One region of the Comamonas sp. CAH-2 genome, then DNA from elsewhere that is predicted to be linked to it. Evidence: riboswitches for the same ligand, from Rfam matches in the RefSeq annotation. Region 1 holds a riboswitch; the other holds the start of a gene.
What was found. Region 1 has a riboswitch for S-adenosylhomocysteine ahead of ahcY (adenosylhomocysteinase). Riboswitches for the same ligand answer to the same signal wherever they lie in the genome.
Positions count from the first base shown of each region.

Region 2: it holds a riboswitch for S-adenosylhomocysteine, as region 1 does, so the genes downstream of both, metH (methionine synthase) here and ahcY (adenosylhomocysteinase) in region 1, are expected to answer to the same signal.

Region 1 covers NZ_VSWF01000016.1:12,548-23,263, reverse strand. Annotated here, with positions in the region: gene ahcY (adenosylhomocysteinase) at 1-1,377, opposite strand, end outside; S-adenosyl-L-homocysteine riboswitch at 1,462-1,571, opposite strand; gene dtd (D-aminoacyl-tRNA deacylase) at 1,617-2,072, opposite strand; gene FYM52_RS10635 (bifunctional diguanylate cyclase/phosphodiesterase) at 2,378-4,453, shown strand; gene FYM52_RS10630 (AMP nucleosidase) at 4,457-5,953, shown strand; gene FYM52_RS10625 (GGDEF domain-containing protein) at 5,974-7,176, shown strand; gene FYM52_RS10620 (acetate/propionate family kinase) at 7,208-8,434, opposite strand; gene FYM52_RS10615 (bifunctional enoyl-CoA hydratase/phosphate acetyltransferase) at 8,456-9,889, opposite strand; gene fabI (enoyl-ACP reductase FabI) at 9,960-10,716, opposite strand, start outside.
Region 2 covers NZ_VSWF01000015.1:268-10,983, reverse strand. Annotated here, with positions in the region: gene FYM52_RS10245 (acetate--CoA ligase family protein) at 1-1,971, shown strand, start outside; gene FYM52_RS10240 (NAD(P)-dependent alcohol dehydrogenase) at 2,076-3,137, opposite strand; gene FYM52_RS10235 (copper resistance protein NlpE N-terminal domain-containing protein) at 3,262-3,753, shown strand; gene FYM52_RS18770 (hypothetical protein) at 3,974-4,354, shown strand; gene FYM52_RS10225 (hypothetical protein) at 4,760-5,209, shown strand; gene metH (methionine synthase) at 5,257-7,995, opposite strand; S-adenosyl-L-homocysteine riboswitch at 8,034-8,143, opposite strand; gene FYM52_RS10215 (PACE efflux transporter) at 8,291-8,779, opposite strand; gene FYM52_RS10210 (LysR family transcriptional regulator) at 8,850-9,770, shown strand; gene FYM52_RS10205 (tripartite tricarboxylate transporter substrate binding protein) at 9,901-10,716, shown strand, end outside.

The sequences.
Region 1 (10,716 bases):
GTTCACACCGATGTAGGCGGCTTGCTCATCGGTCAGCTCGGTCAGCATGGCGCCGACCTTCTTCAGGTGCAGGCGCGCGACCTTTTCGTCCAGGACCTTGGGCAGCACGTAGACCTTGCCGGTTTGGTACTCGGCCGGCTTGGTGAACAGCTCGATCTGGGCGATGGTCTGGTTGGCGAACGAGGACGACATCACGAAGCTGGGGTGGCCGGTGGCGCAGCCCAGGTTCACCAGGCGACCCTTGGCCAGCAGGGTGATCTTCTTGCCGTCGGGGAAGGTGATCTGGTCCACCTGGGGCTTCACTTCTTCCCACTGGTACTGCTCGATCGAAGCCACGTCGATTTCGTTGTCGAAGTGACCGATGTTGCAGACGATGGCCTGGTCCTTCATGGCCACCATGTGCTCGTGGCGGATGATGTCCTTGTTGCCAGTGGTGGTCACGAAGATGTCAGCCTTGTCGGCGGCGTACTCCATGGTCACGACCTTGTAGCCTTCCATGGCGGCCTGCAGGGCGTTGATGGGGTCGATCTCGGTCACCCACACTTGGGCCGACAGCGCGCGCAGGGCCTGGGCCGAGCCCTTGCCCACGTCACCGTAGCCGGCCACGCAGGCGACCTTGCCGGCGATCATCACGTCGGTGGCGCGCTTGATACCGTCCACCAGGGATTCGCGGCAGCCGTACAGGTTGTCGAACTTGGACTTGGTCACCGAGTCGTTGACGTTGATGGCGCGGAACAGCAGCGTGCCCTTGGCACTCATTTCGTTCAGGCGGTGCACGCCGGTGGTGGTCTCTTCGGTCACGCCGATGATCTGGGCCGACTTGCGGGTGTACCAGGTGGGGTCCACGGCCAGCTTGGCCTTGATGGCGGCAAACACGATGCGCTCTTCTTCCGAGCCGGGGTTGGCCAGCACGGACAGGTCCTTCTCGGCCTTCTGGCCCAGGTGCATCAGCATGGTGGCATCGCCACCATCGTCCAGGATCATGTTGGGGCCTTCGCCTTCGGTGCCGGCGGCGCCGAATTCGAAGATGCGGTGGGTGTAGTCCCAGTAGTCTTCCAGCGATTCACCCTTGATGGCGAACACGGGCGTGCCGGTGGCGGCGATCGCAGCGGCAGCGTGGTCTTGCGTCGAGAAGATGTTGCACGACGCCCAGCGCACATCGGCGCCCAGGGCCTTCAGCGTTTCGATCAGCACGGCCGTCTGGATGGTCATGTGCAGCGAGCCGGTGATGCGCGCGCCCTTCAGGGGCTGGGCTGCAGCGAACTCTTCGCGGATGGCCATCAGGCCGGGCATTTCGGTTTCGGCAATCCTGATTTCCTTGCGGCCCCAGTCGGCCAGGGAAATGTCGGCGATTGCGCGGTCTTGGGTATTGCTCATGGTTTCTCCGGTGCGGAAAACAACTTGAAAAAACCACGTTCTGGGGATTGGGGGCTGATGACAGAGGCCTCACCGCACAGAAAGCGTGGGTGAGCGTCGTTGCCTAGGAGCGAGGCCGCGTGACCACGGTCTGCTGCCCTTCCGAGCCTCACGGCACCGCCCATCGGGTGCACGCTGCAACGCTCCTCGGAAGGAAAAGAGGGCCAGATTGTAATCGAGCCCTGGCCGGCGTGCCAGGCTCAGGCCGCGGCAGGGGGAGCGATGCGCAGGGGAATCGTCACCGGCCCGTCGTTGACCAGGTGCACCTGCATGTCGGCGCCAAACTCGCCGGTCTGCACCACGGGGTGCAGGCGCCGGGCCTGCTGCACCACATGCTCGTACAGGCGCCGCCCCGCCTCGGGCCGTGCCGCCTGGGTGAAGCTGGGCCGGTTGCCGCCGCTGGCATCGGCCGCCAGCGTGAACTGGCTGACGATGAGCAGCCCGCCGCCCACGTCCTGCACGCTGCGGTTCATCTTGCCCTCGGCGTCGCTGAAGATGCGCAGCTTCAGAACCTTGACCAGCAGCTTGTCGGCCTCCTGCTCGGTGTCGCCCTGCTCGGCACACACCAGGGCCAACAGGCCCACGCCGATCCGCCCCACCACCTGACCGTCGATTTCGACATGCGCGGCGCGCACGCGTTGCAACACAGTGATCACACCAATCTCACAATTTCATAGCTGCCTGCGCTCGCCCTATCTGGCAATTCAGGCCAAAACACCCCAGAAGCCAATCCCTGGGCGCGCAGACAGCTGCGGTTTTCAATGGCACCGCCGTTGGTCCGGGAGACCCGGCACAAACTGTTCCAACGGCAGCGATCGGCGGCGCGCCTTGCCGTAACGCAAAACGCAGTCACCGGGCTTTGGGTATACCCACGGCTCTTCTTGCATGGATGGTGATTGTCCATGCAAGCCGGGCCTTGCGCCCGCTCGCCACCACCGCCCTTCTCAAGCCCATCTGTCTCATGAGCAACGTGCCCCCACGTGCCCCCCTCGTTCCGCCGCACGACCTGCTGCACGCCGTGGCCGTGGCCACCGGCACGCCCATGGCCTACCTGCAATGGCCGGGCGGACGGTGCATCTGGGCCACCGCCACCTACGCCCGGCTGCTGGAGATGCCCAGCCAGGAGCTGCTGGACAAGGCGCCGCAAAGCTATCTGTCCCCCTGCACCTGGAACGAGTGGAAGTGCGAGCTGGAACGCCTGGCCGACAGCCCGCAGCCCGGCACCAGCCTGCAGACCCCGCTGCGCTTTGCCCGCCAGCAGGCCGTCCCCACCCAACTGGTGGCCGACGTGCAACACGGCGCGGTGCGCGCCATCGTGGTGATTCCGCTGCAGGACCTGTCGCACACCGACGCCCTGCAGATGGTGCAGGACAGCGACACGCGGCTGCAGCGCTACGCCCGCGCCACGCGGGAGGCCATCATCTTCTTCCGCCAGGGCCGGGTGTTCGACGCCAACCCGGCCGCCATCGCCCTGACCGGCTACCCGCTGCACCAGCTGCTGGACCGCCCGGTGGTGCACCTGCTGCCCCACGTGCTGCGCGCCGAGGCCCAAAGCCTGATCGACCAAGGCACGGAGCACGCCCACGAAACCCGCCTGCTGCACCACGGCGGCCAGGAACTGGACGTGGAAATCGCCGTTCACCTGCTGCCCGAGGATGGGGACACCTACGGCATGCTGGTGCTCAACGACATCACCGAGCGCAAGCGCGCCGAGGCCGAGGTCTACTTCCTGGCCAACCACGACCCGCTGACCCGCCTGCCCAACCGCCAGGGGCTGATGCAGCAGTTGCGCCAGGTGCTGCTGCAGGCCGAGCGTACGCAGCAGCACATTGCCGTGCTGTACGTGGACCTGGACCGCTTCAAGGACGTCAACGACTCGCTGGGTCACGACGCCGGGGACAAGCTGCTGATCGATGCCGCACGCCGCATGCGCAGCAAGGTCCACCCCGACGACTTGGTCGCCCGGCTGGGCGCCGACGAGTACGTGCTGGTGCTGGCCTCGCCGCTGACTGCCTGCCAGCCCGACTGCATCCTGCGTGAACTGCGCTTCGCGCTGAACAAGCCCTATGTGCTGCCCAAGGAGGCGGTGAACCTGCCGGCCTCGATCGGCGTCAGCATCTACCCCGAGGACGGCAGCACGGCCGAGGAGCTGATGCTCAACGCCAGCGCCGCCATGGAGGCCGCCAAAAGCCTGGGCCAGGGCCACCTGCAGTACTACAGCGCCCACCTGCAGGTGCGCCCCAGCCGCCTGCTGGTGCAGGACCGCCTGCTGCGCGAGGCCGTGGCCAATGACCAGGGGCTGGTGCTGCACTTCCAGCCACTGTGGAACCTGGCCACCAACCGACTGGAGGGCTTCGAGGCCCTGGTGCGCTGGCAGCACCCGCAGCGCGGCCTGCTGCCGCCGGCCGAGTTCATCGGCTTTGCCGAGGCGCGGGGCCTGATCTCCCTGGTCGACCGCTGGGTGATGCGCGCCGCCTGCAAGCAGCTGCGCGCCTGGCGCGATGCCGGCCTGCCGCCCGTGGTGGTGGCGGTGAACATGTCCGCCACCGAATTCAACCAGCGCACCCTGGTCGAGGAGGTGCAACTGGTGCTGGCCGACACCGGCATCGACCCGCAATGGCTGGAGATCGAGCTGACCGAAACCACACTGATGAAGCAGTCCGAGCATGTGCTGCACACGCTGCAGGCGCTGCGGCAACTGGGCGTGCGCCTGTCGATCGACGACTTTGGCACCGGCTACTCCTCGCTGGCTTACCTCAAGCGCTATCCGCTGGACAAGATCAAGATCGACCGCTCCTTCGTCAAGGACACGCCCCAGGATGCCGACGACGTCAGCCTGATCCAGGCCATCATCCAGATGGGGCGCAGCCTGAACCTGCGCACGGTGGCGGAAGGGGTGGAAACCAAGGCGCAGTGGGACATGCTGCAGGCCATGCACTGCGACCTGATCCAGGGCTATTACCTGGCCCGCCCGATGGCGGCCGAGGAGGCGCTGCGCTGGCAGCAGCACCGCTGTCAAATGAGTGCGCCACAATGAGGCATGGCACACACCCCTGTTTCATATTTCACCCTGGCGTCCGAGCCCACCGTCTTTGCCCGCGCCCAGGATGCGCTGGCACAGCTGCAGCGGCTCTACCAGCAACAGATCGACCATTTGCGCAAGGCCATGCAGGCCTATGTGGAAGGCCAGGATTTCCCGCAGCCCGTGCGGGCCTGGTACCCGCTGCTGCGCATCCAGGCCCACAGCGTGCGCCGGCCGGAATCGGGCCTGGCCTTCGGCTTCCTGGACCATCCCGGGGTCTATGAGACCACCATCACCCGGCCCGACCTGTTCGGCCACTACCTGCTGACGCAGCTGAGCCTGCTGGAGCGCAACCACGGCGTGCAGTTCGAGGTCAGCCTCAGCACCCAGCCCATCCCCATCCACTTCTCGTTCGCGGACAACGACCACGTCGAAGGCAGCCTGAGCGCGCAACGGCGCCAGTACATGCGCGAAGTGTTCGACCTGCCGGACCTGGCCGCCATGGACGACGGCATCGCCAACGGCACCTGGCAGCCGCGCCCCGGCGGGGCGTTGCCGCTGTCGCTGTTCACCGCCCCGCGCATCGACTACTCGCTGCACCGCCTGCGGCACTACACGGGCACGGCACCCGAGTGGTTCCAGAACTTCGTGCTGTTCACCAACTACCAGTTCTACATCGACGAATTCATCCGCCTGGGCCATGCCGAGATGGCCAGGCCGGACAGCGAGTACATCGCCTTCATCGAGCCCGGCAACGTGGTCACCCGCCGCGCCGGCCTGCCCGCCGAGGACGTGGACAGGCTGGGCGCCCCCCCGCCCCGGCTGCCGCAGATGCCGGCCTACCACCTGGTGCGCGCCGACCGCAGCGGCATCACCATGGTCAACATCGGCGTCGGTCCGGCCAATGCCAAGACCATCACCGACCACATCGCCGTGCTGCGCCCGCACGCCTGGATGATGCTGGGCCACTGCGCGGGCCTGCGCAACAGCCAGCGCCTGGGCGACTACGTGCTGGCCCACGCCTACGTGCGCGAGGACCACGTGCTGGACGAGGAGCTGCCGCTGTGGGTGCCGATCCCGGCGCTGGCCGAGATCCAGCAGGCGCTGCAACAGGCGGTGGCTGACGTGGCCCAGGTATCGGACGACGACCTCAAGCGCATCATGCGCACCGGCACCGTGGCCAGCACCGACAACCGCAACTGGGAGCTGCTGCCCGACAACCTGCCGCAGCGCCGCTTCAGCCAGAGCCGCGCCGTGGCGCTGGACATGGAGTCGGCCACAATTGCGGCCAACGGCTTCCGTTTCCGCGTGCCCTACGGCACACTGCTGTGCGTCAGCGACAAACCGCTGCACGGCGAGATCAAGCTGCCGGGCATGGCCAACCACTTCTACCGCGAGCGCGTGGACCAGCACCTGCGCATCGGCATGCGTGCCGTGGAACTGCTGCGCGACGGTGGAACGCAACGCCTGCACAGCCGCAAGCTGCGCAGCTTTGCCGAAGTCGCCTTCCAGTAAAAACACAGCGCCCCACACCCATGCCCCAGCTGGACTTCGCTTCGATGGCCATCCTGATCGCCATCAACCTGGCTGCCATCGGCCTGGCCCTGCCCTGGGCCATGGGCTCCCCGGTCAGCCCGGCAGCACGGCACGTACAGCGCTACTTTCTCCTGCAAGCCCTGGGCTGGTCCTTGATCCTGGTCGCCAGCCGCATCCGCGGCACCTTCTGGGACCCGGTACTCAGCCTGTCCGCCACCTGCGCAGCAGCCGCCGCCCAATGGCAGATGGCCCAGGCCCTGCAATGCTGGCTGGGACCACGGCCCCTGCGTTGGCTGGTCATCGGACTGGCCATCCTGGGGCCGCTGGGTTTTGCCTGGTGGCTGCACGACATCCCGACACGGCTGGCGTGGTACAGCCTCTACCATGGCACCAGCGTCGCCTGCCTGGGCTGGATGTGCCTGCACCCCCTGCGTCCGGTGGCCCGCGGCTGGCGCTATCTGATGGCCGCCTGCGCCACCACGATGAGCCTGGGGCTGCTGGCACGCGCCTACCTGGCGTACTACACCCCCTGGCTGCGGGAATTCGCCCACGACTCCGCCGCCAACTACCTGTTCGCCATCCTGGCCCAGCTGTGCAGCAGCCTGGCGCTGGTCAGCATGCTGGTGGCCTGGCGCGACGAGACCAACCAGAAATTGCGTGACATGGCCTTGACCGACCAGTTGACTGGCCTGGCCAACCGCCATGCGCTGCTGCAAACCGCACCGCGCATGCAGTCCCTGGCACAGCGCCAGCATCTGCCGCTGGCGGTGGTGTTGCTGGATCTGGACCACTTCAAGAACGTGAACGACCAGTATGGTCATACCACTGGCGACCACGCCTTGCAGCTGGTCGCCAAGGTTTTGCACGCCGAGATGCGCCCCAACGAGATGGCATCGCGCTGGGGCGGCGAAGAGTTCTGCTTGTTGCTGCATGCCGATGCGGATGGCGTGCAAAGCTTCTACCAACGCTTCAGCGCCGCGCTGCTGCAACGCGCGCAGCAGGAACTGGGCTTTGCCCTGCACATCAGTGCGGGCTGTGCCCTGCAGACCGACAGCGATCAAAATTTGGATCAGTTGCTGCAACGGGCCGACACCGCCTTGTACCAGGCCAAAAGCCAGGGCCGCCGGCGCCTGGTGTTCGGCACGGTGGTGGAGCGGCCGCAACCGCCCACGGCCCTCAGTCCGGCGCAGACGCCCGCCTGAAGCCGCGACGGAGCGCGGCGAAAGGCGACGCTCAGTCCTGCGCCAACGCTGGGTGCTGCGCTGCCACAGGCTGCCCGGCCAGCAAGGCAGCCGCTTCCTTGGCCGCAATGCGCCCCTCGTCGGTGGGCACCACCCACACCTCCACGGCACTGTCCGGGGCATGGATGGCATAGGCCCCCTGGCCGTTGGCGGCCTGGTTGCGCTGCTCGTCCATGCGGATGCCCAGCCAGCTCAGGCGCTCGCACACCTGGGCGCGCAGCACAGCATCGTTTTCGCCAATGCCGCCGCTGAAGGCGATGGCATCCAGCCCGCCCAGGCAGGCGACCAGGGCGCCGGTCTCGCGGATCACCCGGTGCGTGAACTGGTCGATGGCGCGTTGCGCCGGGGCGCTGCCATCGGCCCGCAGCTTGCGCATGTCGGCCGAAATGCCGGACACGCCCAGCAGCCCGCTTTGCTTGTAGAGCAGCTTTTCGATCTGGGCATGGGTCCAACCCTGCTCCATCAGGTACAGCAGCACCCCGGCATCGAGCGAGCCGCTGCGCGTGCCCATCATCAGGCCATCCAGCGCCGAAAAGCCCATGGTGGTGGCCACGCTACTGCCGGCCAGGGCCGCGCACAGGCTGGCACCATTGCCCAGGTGGGCCATCACCACCCGGCCGCGCCCGCGGATGGTGTGCATCTGCAGCACCGACATGATGTACTGGTAGGACAGCCCATGGAAACCGTAGCGGCGCACGCCCTGCTCCTGCAGCGCTTGCGGCAGGGCGAAGGCAAAGTCCACCTCGGGCATGCTGGCGTGGAAGGCCGTGTCGAAGCACGCGACCTGTGGCAGCTGGGGAAACGCCGCCCGGAACTGGCGGATGCCCTCCAGGTTGTGCGGCTGGTGCAAAGGCGCCAGCGAGTTGAAGCGCGCCAGCTGCGCCAGCACCTCGTCGGTCACCAGCGCCGGCCCCGTGAACACGCCGCCGCCATGCACCACGCGGTGAGAGACGGCCTGGATGTCCGGTGCCGCCTCCAGGCGGTGCACCAGGGCCCGCAGGCTCTGCAAGGCACTTTCAAAAGAAGAGCTGCCAGCGCTGACTGCAAGCGGCTCAGAGTGCTTTTTTCCTAAATATACCCAGTCCATGACGGGCGTCCCCTGGGGCTCCAGCCCCTGGATGCAGCCCGACAGGACATAGGGCTGCACCTGCCCTTCCTGCAGCGGGTGCAGGGAAAACTTCAGGGACGAGGAGCCGGCGTTCACCGCAAGAATGGCCATGTGCGTGTCTCCTGGCTGGGGTCAGCCCTGCTTCCAGGCGTTGGCCGCCTGCTGTTGGCGCCGGTCATGGGCGGAAAGCACCGCCAGCACGCACGAGGCCACGCGGGCCTGTGGGCCGTCGGCACGGCTGGTCAGGGCAATCGGCACCCGGGCGCCGAGCACCAGCCCGGAACCCGAGGCACCGGCCAGGTACTCCAGCTGTTTGGCCACCATGTTGCCGCTTTCCAGGTCGGGCACGGCCAGGATGTCAGCCTGCCCCGCCACCTCGGAGGCAATCCCCTTGATGCGCACCGCGTCCATGGAGATGGCGTTGTCGAAGGCCAGCGGGCCGTCGAGCTGCGCCGCCGTGATCTGGCCACGGTCGGCCATCTTGCACAGGGCCGCGGCGTCCAGCGTGGAAGGGATACTGGGCGTCACGGTTTCCACGGCCGACAGGATCGCCACCTTGGGCACGGCCGTGCCCAGAACGCGCGCGAAATCGATCGCGTTCTGGATGATGTCGGCCTTTTCCTGCAGCGTGGGGCGGATGTTGATGGCTGCGTCCGTGATCAGCAAGGGCTTGCTGTACAGCGGCACATCGAAGCGGAACACGTGCGACAGGCGGCGGCCCGTGCGCAGGGCCGGCTGCGCCAGCACGGCCTTGAGCAGCTCGTCGGTGTGCAGGCTGCCCTTCATCAGGATTTCCACCTGCTGGCTGGCCGCCATGCTGGCCGCCAGTTCGGCCGCCGCATGGCTGTGCTCCACTGCATGGATTTCCACGCCATCCAGGTTGATGCCGGCCTGCTCCGCCGCACGGCGGATGCGGCCTTCGGGGCCGATCAGCACCGGCACGATCAGGCCGTGGCGTGCCGCGTCCATGGCACCGCTGAGCGATCCTTCGTCACAGGGGTGGACCACGGCGCAGCGCACCGCCGGCAGCGGCTCTGCGCGCGCCAGCAAGTCCTTGAGGCGGGCCTCCGGGTCGAACAGCTGGATCTGCGGCGCATGCACCGTGGGCACCTTGACCTTCTGCGTCGGCGGCATCAGCTTGGCTTCGCCCTTGAGCACCACTTCGCCCTTCTGGTTGGTGACCAGGCAGTCCATCTTGACGCGCTTTTTCTCGTCGTCCTTTTCGGTCACCGTCGCCACCACGGTCAGGGTGTCACCGATGCGCACCGGCTTGGTGAACTTCAGCTCCTGGCCCAGGTAAATCGTGCCGGGGCCGGGAAACTGGGTGCCGAACAGGGCAGAGATCAGCGCCGCGCCCAGCATGCCATGCGCGATCACGCCGTGGAACATGGTGGCGTCGGCATATTCGGCGTTCAGGTGGGCGGGGTTGATGTCCCCGGACACGGCCGCAAAGGCCTGGATGTCCTCCAGCGTCACGGTGCGCAGCAAACGGGCGCTCTGGCCGACTTCGAGCTCGTCGTAGGTGACGTTTTCCATCCATTCCATCACAGGGGCTTGGGTGTTCATGGGTTTCTCCGGTCGACCGGCGCCGGGGCGCCGGTGCAGTTCTGCAAAAGCCAAAAATCCAGGGGAATCTTCAGTCCACGGCGTGGACGCCGCCGTCCACATAGATGGTCTGGCCCGTCATGCCGGAGGCGGCATCCGAGCACAGGAAGGTGCTGAGCTGGGCAATCTCTTCCAGCGTGACCAGCCGCTGCAGCGGCGCCTTGGCCTGGGCCGAGGCCATCAGGCCATCGAAGTCGGCGATGCCCGAGGCGGCGCGCGTCAGGATCGGGCCGGGCGAGACCGCATGCACGCGGATGTTCTTCGGCCCCAGCTCCATGGCCATGTAGCGCACCATGGACTCCAGCGCGGCCTTGACCGGGCCCATCAGGCCATAGTTGGGCACGGCCTCGCCGGAGCCCAGGTAGCTCATCGACAGCATGCTGCCGCCGTCCGGCATGTGCGGCGCGCACAGCTTGGCCAGCTCCGCAAACGAGTGGCAGGAGACGCTGATCGCCCGCGCAAACCCTTCGCGCGAGCTGTCCACCACATCGCCGTGCAGATCGTCCAGCGGGGCCCAGGCGATCGAGTGGATCACGAAGTCCAGCTTGCCCAGCTTGCGCACGGCGTGCTCCACCAGGGCTTCGAGCTGGCCGGGCTCTTCCACGTTGCAGTTCACCAGGTCGACACCGATGGGGTCGGTCAGCGGCGTCACCCACTTGCGGGCCTTGTCGTTCAGGCACGAGGCCACCACCTCGGCGCCCTGGGCGCGGGCCTGCGCCGTGCACCCCCAGGCGATCGAGCGATCGTTGGCCACACCCAGCACCAGTCCTTTTTTACCTGCCACGCTG
Region 2 (10,716 bases), on a different contig from region 1:
TATGTCCTGCGCACCCGCCACTGGACGGGCAACAACCTGTGGAGCCCGCACCCGGTGCTGGAGGCCCAGCTGCTCGACATGGAGCCGCCCCTGTGGCCCCAGCTCGAAGAGCTGCTGCACGCCCTGCTGCAGGCCGTGGCCCTGCCGGACCGCGTGTGCGAAGGCCATCCCCAGTCCAATGGCCGCGGCACCATCGTGCTGGAGGCCAGCGAGGCCGCCCTGGGCCGCTGCGTGCTGCAGCAGGCCCTGGAACTGCTGGCCCTGTCCGCCACGCAGCGCGCGGTCGAATGGGCTGCCGCCCTGGCCCGCATCCGCTTCGTGATCGACGAGGAATGCCTGGGCCCCAGCACCGCCTGCATCGCCAACGCCGCCCTGCAGCGCTACCTGCCCGCCTACCGCCTGTTCCCCAAGGGCAACCTGGTGCAGCTGGGCATGGGGGCGGCACAACAGCGCATCTGGACGGCCGAGAGCGACCAGACCGGGGCCATCGCCCAGGACATCGCCTCGGACAAGGCCCTGACCAAGCGCCTGCTGGCGAATGCCGGCATTCCCACGCCCCAGGGCGACCTGGCCGCATCGCCGGCCCAGGCCTGGCAGATCGCCCAGCGCCTGGGCGTGCCGGTGGTGGTCAAGCCGCTGGACGGCAACCGCGCGCGCGGCGTCAGCCTGGACCTGGTGGACCAGGCCTCGATCGAAGCCGCCTGGCAGCTGGCCAAGCGCGAAGGCACCCAGGTGCTGGTGGAGCGCTGCATCCGTGGCCATGAGCACCGCGTGCTGGTGGTCGGCCACCAGGTGGTGGCGGCCACGCGCGGCGAGACCCTGGGCGTGGTCGGCGACGGCCAGTCCACCGTGGCCGAGCTGGTGGAAGCCCAGATCAACCAGCACCCACGCTGCCTGGTGGACATGACGCTGGAGCGCATCGAGCTGTCGCAGAACGCCAAGATCCTGGTCGAGCTGCAGCGCCAGCAGCTGCAGCCGGAATCCGTGCCCGCCGCCGGCCAGGAAGTGCTGCTGCTGCGCACCGGCAACCTGACCGTGGACTGCACCGACGAAGTCCACCCCGACGTGGCCCACCACGCCATCATGGCGGCGCGCACCATCGGCCTGGACATTGCCGGCATCGACATGGTGCTGCAGGACATCCGCCAGCCCATGCTGGAGCAAGGCGGCGCCATCGTCGAAGTCAACGCCGGCCCCAGCCTGCTGATGCACCTGTACCCCGTGCACGGCCAGCCGCGCGCCGTGGGCGAGGCCATCTGCACCCACCTGTTCCCGCACCCGGCCGACGGCCGCATTCCCGTGACCGGCATCCTGGCCGAAGCCGACACCGGCCTGCGCATCGCGCAGACCCTGGCCGTCTGGCAGCAGGCCCAGGGCCACACCACGGGCGTGGCCAGCGGCGATGCCATGTACCTGCAGGCCCAGCGCATGCTGCCGCCCGCCAGCCCAGCCCCCTCGGCCGGCCAGCGCGTGCTGATGCACTGCGCCGTCACGGCCGCGGTGATTGCCCAGGACCTGGACACCGCCGTGCAGGACGGCTGGGCCTACGCGCAGTGCGACCTGGCCATCATCCAGCCCGAATCCGGCACCGACGCCGCCGTGCAGCGCCGCGTGCTGGCGGCCCAGCTGCGCAGCGTGCGCCCCGGCGGCACGGCCGTGCTGACCCCGGGCGACGCCACGCTGGAAGACCTGGCGCCGACCTGCCCCGGCCGTGTGGTCTGGGTGCACCCGGATGAACAGCACCCGGTGCTGCAGTCGCACCGCCGCCAGCAGGGCAGCGTGGCCTTCCTCCGCGACGGCCAGGTGGTCTGCGCCGACGGCGCCACCGAAACCCGGCTGCCCCTCCCGCCCCAGCAGGCCCAATGGGATCTGTACGCCTGGCTGGGCGTGGCCGCCGCCGGCTGGGCCCAGCAATGGCCGCTGCCGGTGCTGGACGTGATCGCCCAGCAAAGCGGTGTGGACCCGCGCTGAGCGCCTGCACAGAGCTTTTCAGCTTTCATTGCTGACTGCGTAGACGGGACGTGCCTGAAAGATGGTTTTCACCCCTCAGGCACGCGCGGACTGCAAAAGCCTTTTCAACCCTGGCCCGCGAAGCGCGCCATGTCGATCACGAACCGGTACTTCACATCGCTGCGCAGCATGCGCTCGTAGGCGACGTTGATGTCCTCCAGCGCGATCACCTCGGTATCGGCGGTGATGCCGTGCTGGCCACAGAAATCCAGCATCTCCTGCGTCTCCGCGATCCCGCCGATCAGCGAGCCCGCCAGCGCCTTGCGCCCGACCACCAGGGCGCTGGTGTTCAGCGGCGGCTCCTGGCTGCCCAGAAAGCCCACCAGCACCAGCGTGCCGCCCGTGGCCAGGGTGGGCGTGTAGGGATTGAGGTCGTGGGCATACGGCACGGTGTCGAGGATCAGCTCGAACTGGCCGCGCACCGCCTTCATCTGCGCCTTGTCGGTGCTGATGACCACCCGGTCCGCGCCCAGGCGCCGGGCGTCGGCCTCCTTGCCGGGGGAACGGCTGAACAGCGTGACCTCGGCCCCCAGGGCCTTGGCCAGCTTCAGGGCCATGTGCCCCAACCCGCCCAGGCCGACCACAGCCACCTGGCTGCCCGGACCCACTTTCCAGTGGCGCAGGGGCGACCAGGTGGTGATGCCGGCACACAGCAGCGGCGCCGCACCGGCCAGGTCCAGCCCGCCGGGCACCTTCAGCACGAATTCCTGGCGCACCACGATCTGTTCCGCATAGCCGCCCTGGGTGGGGCTGCCATCCACGCGGTCGACGCTGTTGTAGGTGTAGGTGGCACCGCGCTCGCAGTACTGCTCCCAGCCCTTGGCGCAGGCGCGGCACGCCTGGCAGCTGTCCACCATGCAGCCCACACCGACCATGTCACCGGGCTGGACACGCTGTACCGCACTGCCCACGGCGCGCACGCGGCCGATGATCTCGTGCCCCGGCACCGTGGGATAGACCGTGCCCCCCCAGTCGTTGCGCGCCGTGTGCAGGTCCGAGTGGCACACGCCGCTGTAGAGGATGTCGATCACCACGTCCTCGGGACGCGGGTCGCGCCGCACAAAGTGAAACAGCCCCAGCGGGCTGGTGGGCGACTGTGCGGCATAGCCGCGGGTGGGTTGGCTCATGGAATGCTCCTGTGCAGGGGTAAGAAATGGCCTACATGCTTTCACTGGCCGGGGCGATAGGCAGCACGGCCATTGTCCCTAGCATGGCCACAACCACCATTAAAAAACGCTATCGTTCCTGCCCATGACGCACCACCCCACCGCCCGCCGGGCCCTTCTGCTGTCGCTGGCCACGGCGGCCCTGCTGGCCGGCTGCCAGAGCCCGCCCCCCACCGAAAACGTGCCGCCGCCGCGCATCGACCTGCTGGGCCGCGGCCCGCTGGGGGACGTGCCGCAGACCATGCTGGACTGGGCCGGCACCTACCAGGCCATCCTGCCCTGCAACGGCTGCCCCGGCATTGCCATGAGCGTGCAGCTGCGCGCCGACCAGACCGCCGTGGTGCGCGAACGCCGCCTGGGCGGCGATGCCGAGCCCACACCGGCCCAGACCTACCAGGGCCCCTTCCGCTTCGACCCGCCCGCCGGCAGCATGGTCACGCTGGGCCAGGAGGCCGAGCCCCCGGCCTACCGCTTCTTTGTGGCCGAAGGCTGGATCGAACTGCGCGACCGCCACACCGGCGCCGCCCTGACCAGCACCCCCGCCTACCGCCTGCGCAAGACCAGCCTGTCGCAGTAAGGCACGCCGCCCCGCCCCCTGGGACCGCCCTGGCGGCACCGCATCGGCCCATGGTGTCGCCCCCGCCGGACACGCGGGGGACACGCAGGCCGGCGTGTCGGCACCACACATTCACTTGCATGCAGTAACAATTGTTAAACTTTGGCACTTCGAGGCCTGCCCCGCGCAGCTGCCATCGGGCTGAAAACGGTTTCAGTCGTGCTGCCAAGAGAAATTGTTCATGCGTTTGCCACATTGGGCGGCACTGGCCGCTGCGTTCGTTCTGTCCGGGTGCTTTGACGAGCACGCCCTGCCTGAGACCCTGATGTTTCCACCCGGGATCGATATCGAATACCTCGGCAAGCCCGCCAAGCTCTACGGCACCTCACAGTGCGCCCAGGGCCAGCTGACCGGCAACTCCTGCCTGATCTTCCCCCCGCACGAACCGCGCGCCACCGGCGTCATCCTGTCGGGCCAGCAAGTGCGCGAAGTCGCCCTGACCGCCATCCGCGACCCGCAGGACCCCGTGCGCTTCATCGTCCAGGACGCCCAGGGCCGCCGCCTGCTCAGCACCACCGGCCGGCACGACGAACACGCCAACATCCAGCTGGCACCGTACTGAGCCGGCCTGCGGGTGGGCGCCTGCAAGTTGCAAGCCTTTTTGGCCTGTAGCGCTTGCACAGCAAGCGCAAGCAGCTCTCTTTTTCAGTCCACCGCAGCGCCTGCGACCTGCACCACCGCGACACCGCCCATGCGGTAAGTCGTTGCTCGCCTGGCGCGCACAACGCACAGTGCGACGCATGTCGTTGAGGTATTTGGAATTTTCTGCACAGCAAGATCAACATCTCCACGAGACAAAAACGCTTGGCGGCAGACAGGCACAAACCTAACGTCTTGCAAACCGAGTGCCATACACCCGGGTTGACGTGATGCTGTAGCCACCACAAACGGTATGGAGTGCGGCTTGTTGTCCGGTGCCAAAGCGGCAAGGCAACTCGGCTATATTGCGCGCCGGAGGAGATACATCTTGAAATATTTAGCACTCACAGCCGCCCTGTGGCTGACGGGCTGCGCATCGGTTGTCAACGACTCGACGCACCCCGTAAGAATTGAAACCAAAACAGTGGACGGCAAACTGGTCACTGGCGCCGACTGCAAGCTGACGAACGACTACGGTAGCTTTAGCACCAAATCAGGAGAAACCGTGCAGATTCGAAGATCCAGCAAGGATCTTGATATTGTTTGCAAAACAGCTGAACAGAACGACGCCACAGGCCGCGCCATCTCCAGAGCCAACGGGGGCATGTTCGGCAACATCATCCTGGGTGGCGGGATTGGCGCCATCATCGATCACAACAAAGGCACTGCATACACCTATCCCACTTGGATTCAACTCATTTTCGGCAAGAGTTTGGTGTTTGACCGTAGTGCAGAAAAAGAGGGGCAACCAACGGTTGCTGCAGAGCAAGGCACATAACAACAAAAAAAGGCCGCTGACGCGGCCTTTTTTACCTCTGGGCGATGTCACCCCAAATTCGGCGCCAGGAAACGGCGCAATGCGTCGATGTCCATGCCACGGCGCTCGGCCATGTCGGCCAGCTGGTCTTCACCGATCTGGCCCACGTTGAAATAGCTGGCCTCGGGGTTGCCGATGTAGAAGCCGCTGACGCTGGAGGCGGGGTTCATCGCCAGGCTTTCGGTCAGCGTCATGCCGATCTCTTCGGCCTGCAGCACCTTGAACAGGTCGATCTTGGCTGTGTGGTCCGGGCAGGCAGGGTAGCCGGGCGCGGGGCGGATGCCCTGGTACTGCTCCTTGATCAGCTGCTCGTTGCTCAGCTGCTCGTCGGCGGCATAGCCCCACAGGTCCTTGCGCACGCGCTCGTGCAGGCATTCGGCAAAGGCCTCGGCCAGGCGGTCGGCCAGGGCCTTGAACATGATGCCGCTGTAGTCGTCCAGCGCGGCTTCAAATTCCTTGTCCTTCTTCTCGGCGCCAATGCCGGCCGTGACAGCGAACAGGCCGGCGTAATCGGCAATACCCGAATCCTTGGTGGCCACGAAGTCGCTCAGGCAGCGGCTGGGGCGCAGCACGCCGTCCACGGCCTGTTTTTCGGTCTGCTGGCGCAGGCCATACCAGGTGGTCAGCACCTGGCTGCGTGACTCGTCGGTGTAGAACACGATGTCGTCGCCCACGCGGTTGGCGGGGAACAGGCCCATCACGCCGTTGGCCTGCAGCCAGCGGCCTTCGATGATCTTCTTGAGCATGGCCTGGGCATCGGCCAGCACCTTGCGCGCCTGCTCGCCGACGATCTCGTCCTGCAGGATGGCGGGGTAAGGGCCGGCCAGGTCCCAGGTCTGGAAGAACGGGCCCCAGTCGATGTACCTGGCGATCTCGGCCAGGTCGAAGTTCTTGAACACGCGGCGGCCCAGCACGCGTGGCACCACGGGGGTGTGGGCCACCACGGCGGCATTGGCGCGCGCCTGGTCCAGGGGCCACAGCGGGGTCTTCTTCTTGTTGGCGTGCTGGCTGCGCACCTTGTCGTAGTCGGCGCCCAGCTCGTCCAGATAGGCCTGCTTGCCCTCGCCCAGCAGGCTTTGCGCCACGCTGACCGAGCGCGAGGCATCGGGCACATAGACCACCGGCCCTTCGTAGTTGGGCGCAATCTTCACGGCGGTGTGCACGCGCGAGCAGGTGGCGCCGCCGATCAGCAGCGGGATCTTCTTGATGCGGAAGTAGTCGTCCTTGTGCATCTCGCCGGCCACGTACTGCATCTCTTCCAGGCTGGGGGTGATCAGGCCGGACAGGCCGATGATGTCCGCCCCCTCAGCCTTGGCGCGCGCCAGGATCTCGTGGCAGGGCACCATCACACCCATGTTGATGACCTCGAAGTTGTTGCACTGCAGGACCACGGTGACGATGTTCTTGCCGATGTCGTGCACGTCGCCCTTGACGGTGGCGATGACGATCTTGCCCTTGCTGGTCACGTCCAGGCCGGCGGCTTCCTGCTGGCGCTTTTCTTCCTCGATGTAGGGCACCAGGTGGGCCACGGCCTGCTTCATCACGCGCGCGGACTTGACCACCTGGGGCAGGAACATCTTGCCGGCGCCGAACAGGTCGCCGACGATGTTCATGCCGTCCATCAGCGGGCCTTCGATCACGTGCAACGGACGGCCGCCCTTGGCCAGCACCTGCTGGTAGGCCTCTTCCGTGTCCTCGGTGATGAAGTCGGTGATGCCGTGCACCAGCGCGTGCGCCAGGCGCTCGCCCACGGTCTTGGGGGCCTCGGGCGTGCCGCGCCATTCCAGCTTCTTGCTGTCGTCCTTGGCGGCGCCCTTGGCGCTGTCGGCGATCTCCAGCAGGCGCTCGGCGGCATCAGGGCGGCGGTTCAGCACCACGTCCTCGACGCGCTCGCGCAGCGTGGGCTCCAGGTCGTCGTAGACGCCGATCATGCCGGCGTTGACGATGCCCATGTCCATGCCGGCGGCAATCGCGTGGTACAGGAACACGGTGTGGATGGCCTCGCGCACGGGGTCGTTGCCGCGGAAAGAGAACGAGACGTTGGACACGCCGCCGGACACCTTGGCACCGGGCAGGTGCTGCTTGATCCAGCGCACGGCCTCGATGAAATCGACGCCGTAGTTGTTGTGCTCTTCGATGCCGGTGGCGACGGCGAAGATGTTGGGGTCGAAGATGATGTCCTCGGGCGCAAAGCCGACTTCATCGACCAGGATGCGGTAGGCGCGCTCGCAGATCTCGATCTTGCGGGCAAAGGTGTCGGCCTGGCCCTTTTCGTCAAACGCCATCACCACGGCGGCCGCGCCGTAGCGCTTGACCAGCTTGGCGTGCTTCTTGAACTCGTCGACGCCTTCCTTCATGGAGATGGAGTTGACGATGCCCTTGCCCTGCAGGCAGCGCAGGCCGGCCTCGATCACCTCCCACTTGGAGCTGTCCACCATCACCGGCACCTTGGCGATGTCGGGCTCGGAGGCGATCAGGTTCAGAAAGCGCACCATGGCGGCCTTGCTGTCCAGCATGGCCTCGTCCATGTTCACGTCGATGATCTGGGCGCCGTTTTCCACCTGCTGGCGCGCCACGGCCAGGGCTTCCTCGTACTGCTCGTTCAGGATCAGGCGCGCAAAGGCCTTGGAGCCGGTGACGTTGGTGCGCTCGCCCACGTTGACGAACAGCGTGTCCTCGCCGATGAACACGGGCTCCAGGCCCGACAGGCGCATGGGAGGAATAGAAACGGGGGCAGCAACGGTCATCGCACTCACCTGTGTGAAAAAACTCAGTCAATCGTGGGAACAGGTGAACGCCGTTGCAGTGGCGGCTGCTGCACAACAGCCGCAGGCCCCAAGCCTGACAGCGCAGCCAATCACTGGCTCGCGCGCTGCTGCAGCGCTCCTTGGGGCGAAGCCCATGATTTTAGAGGGCTGCGGCGGATTGCGGCAGCCTGCATGCGCTATGCCCGGTGACGGCGGGGGCGCTGGCGGGCGATGGAAGGTGTTTTTGGCCACCAGCGCTTATGCAGTCAGCGCCGGCAGCTATCAAAAACGGAGATCAGGCCTGGGGCGCCAGCACCTGGGCCGAGGCCGGCAGGCCGAAGACACGGTCGAAACACCAGTTGAAGACGTAGGTGTAGATCAGGAAGAACACCAGCAGGCCGGCCTCCAGCACCGTGGCTTCCCACAGCGAGATGCCGAACCACCAGGCCATCAGCGGGATCAGGATCAGCGCCAGGCCGCCCTCGAAACCCACGGCATGCACCACGCGGCGCAGCACCGAACGGCCCCTGGTGGCCTGGCGGGCCTCCCAGCGCTCGAACAGCCAGTTGAAGCTGAGGTTCCACAGGATGGCCAGGGTCGAGGCCACCACGGCCATCGCGCCGGAGCTGCCCGCGCCCTGGCCGATGGCCATGAACAGCAGGCTGGAGGCCACGATGGCGATGAGCTCGTACAGACCGACAAACACGATGCGGCGCTTGGCGCCTTGCAGGCCCACGGCCTGGGAAGCAACTGACACGGTAGAAGACACGGAAGAAACAGACATGCGGCGCAGTGTATGTTCATAAAATTGACAGCAAAAGTTAGGTTATTTCAGTTTTATTGATAGGTCAGCCATGCCCTTCCCCCCCGAACAAGTGCCGCTGTTCCTGGCCGTGCTCGACACCGGCTCGTTCTCGGCCGCCGCGCGCCAGCTGGGGCGCGTGCCCTCCGCCGTCAGCATGGCCGTGGGCCAGCTGGAGGCCGAGCTGGGCCTGCAGCTGTTCGACCGCCGGGGCCGCGAGCCCACGCCCACGGCCGCCGCGCGCGCCCTGGAACCCCAGGCCCGGCTGCTGGCCCAGCAGCTGCAGCAGTTGAACCAGCAGGCCCTGGCCCTGCACCAGGGTCTGGAAGAGCGGCTGACGCTGGCGATTGCCCCGGAGCTGCTGACCACCCCCTGGGCCGACGCGCTGCGCCCGGTGACCGAGCGCTACCCGGCCCTGGCGCTGGAAGTGCTGGTCGCCCCGCAGGCCGATGCGCTGGAGCTGCTGCACGCCGGCCGGGCCCAGCTGGCCCTGGTGTTCGAGCGCAGCAGCCTGGACGGCCGCGAGGACTTCCAGGAGATGGGCCACGAGGTGCTGGTGGCCGTGATGGCCCCGCACTTCGCCCCGTGGCAGGCGCAGCAGGCCCTGCACGGCACCAGCGCGCGCCTGAGCGTGGACCACCTGCTGGGCCAGCGCCAGGTACTCGTCGCCAGCCGCGACCTGCAGCAGACCGACCCGCGCTTTGTCTTCTCGCGCCAGCTGTGCCGCACCGACAGCCACCAGGCGGCGCTGCAGCTCATCAGCGCCGGCCTGGGCTGGGGCTGGCTGCCCAAGGGCCTGGTGGAATCGCACATCGCGGCCCAGACGCTGCTGGAGATCCCCATGCAGAACCTGAGCAACGGCACGCGCCTGTTCGTCGACTGGGTGTGGTCCCAGCAGCGGCCGCTGGGCCTGGCGGCGCAGCACTTCGTGCAGGGGCTGCGCCAGCACGCGCCCTGGGGGGGCTCGCCCTGACCGCACGGCGCGGCACTGTCCTTGCTTGTGGGGGGCACCGGCTGACGGCCTCGGGTCCACCCTCTTGAGGGGGTGACCGCGGTGCGCCAGCATGCCTGTCTGCCCCGCCCCACACCAAGGAGTCCCCCGCATGATCGATCGCCGCCAGTTCCTCTCCGTCAGTGCCGCCGCCCTGGGTCTGCCCAGCAGCGTGCTGGCGCAAACCGCCTGGCCCACCCGCCCGGTGCGCGTGGTGATTCCCTACGCCGCCGGCGGCGTCACCGACAGCGTGGGCCGCAAGCTGGCCGAACACCTGGGCCAGCAACTGGGCCAGGCCCTGGTGGTGGAGAACAAGGGCGGCGCCGGCGGCACCCTGGGCATGGCCGACGTGGCCCGCGCCCCGGCCGACGGCTACACCCTGGCCCTGAGCGCCATCAGCCCGCTGACCCTGTCGCCCCACCTGGGCAAGCTGCCCTACGACCCGTTCAAGGACATCGTGGCCGTGGCCCCGATGATGTATTCGCCGGTCTATGTGCTAGGCACCAGCGCACTGTCGGCCACCAACTGGCCGGAGCTGCTGGCGCGCGCCAAGGCCCAGCCTGGCAGCATCCGCATGGCCACCTCGGGCATGGGCTCGGTCGGGCACATCATGCTGGAGCAGATCCAGGCCCAGACCGGCGCCCGCTTCACCCACATCCCCTACAAGGGCGTGGGCCAGACCGTGAACGATGCGGCCGGCGGCCACTTCGAGGTCATGCTGGGCAACCCCTTTGGCACGATCAACAGCCTGATCGAACAAGGCCGCCTGCGCGTGCTGGCCACCACCGGCCCGCAGCGCGCGCCCAACCAGCCCCAGGTGCCGACGCTGGACGAACTGGGCGTGCCCGCGGCCAACCTGACCTCGCTGTTTGGCTTCATGGCGCCCGCCGGTACGCCCTCCGAGATCGTGGCCCGGCTGAACCAGGAG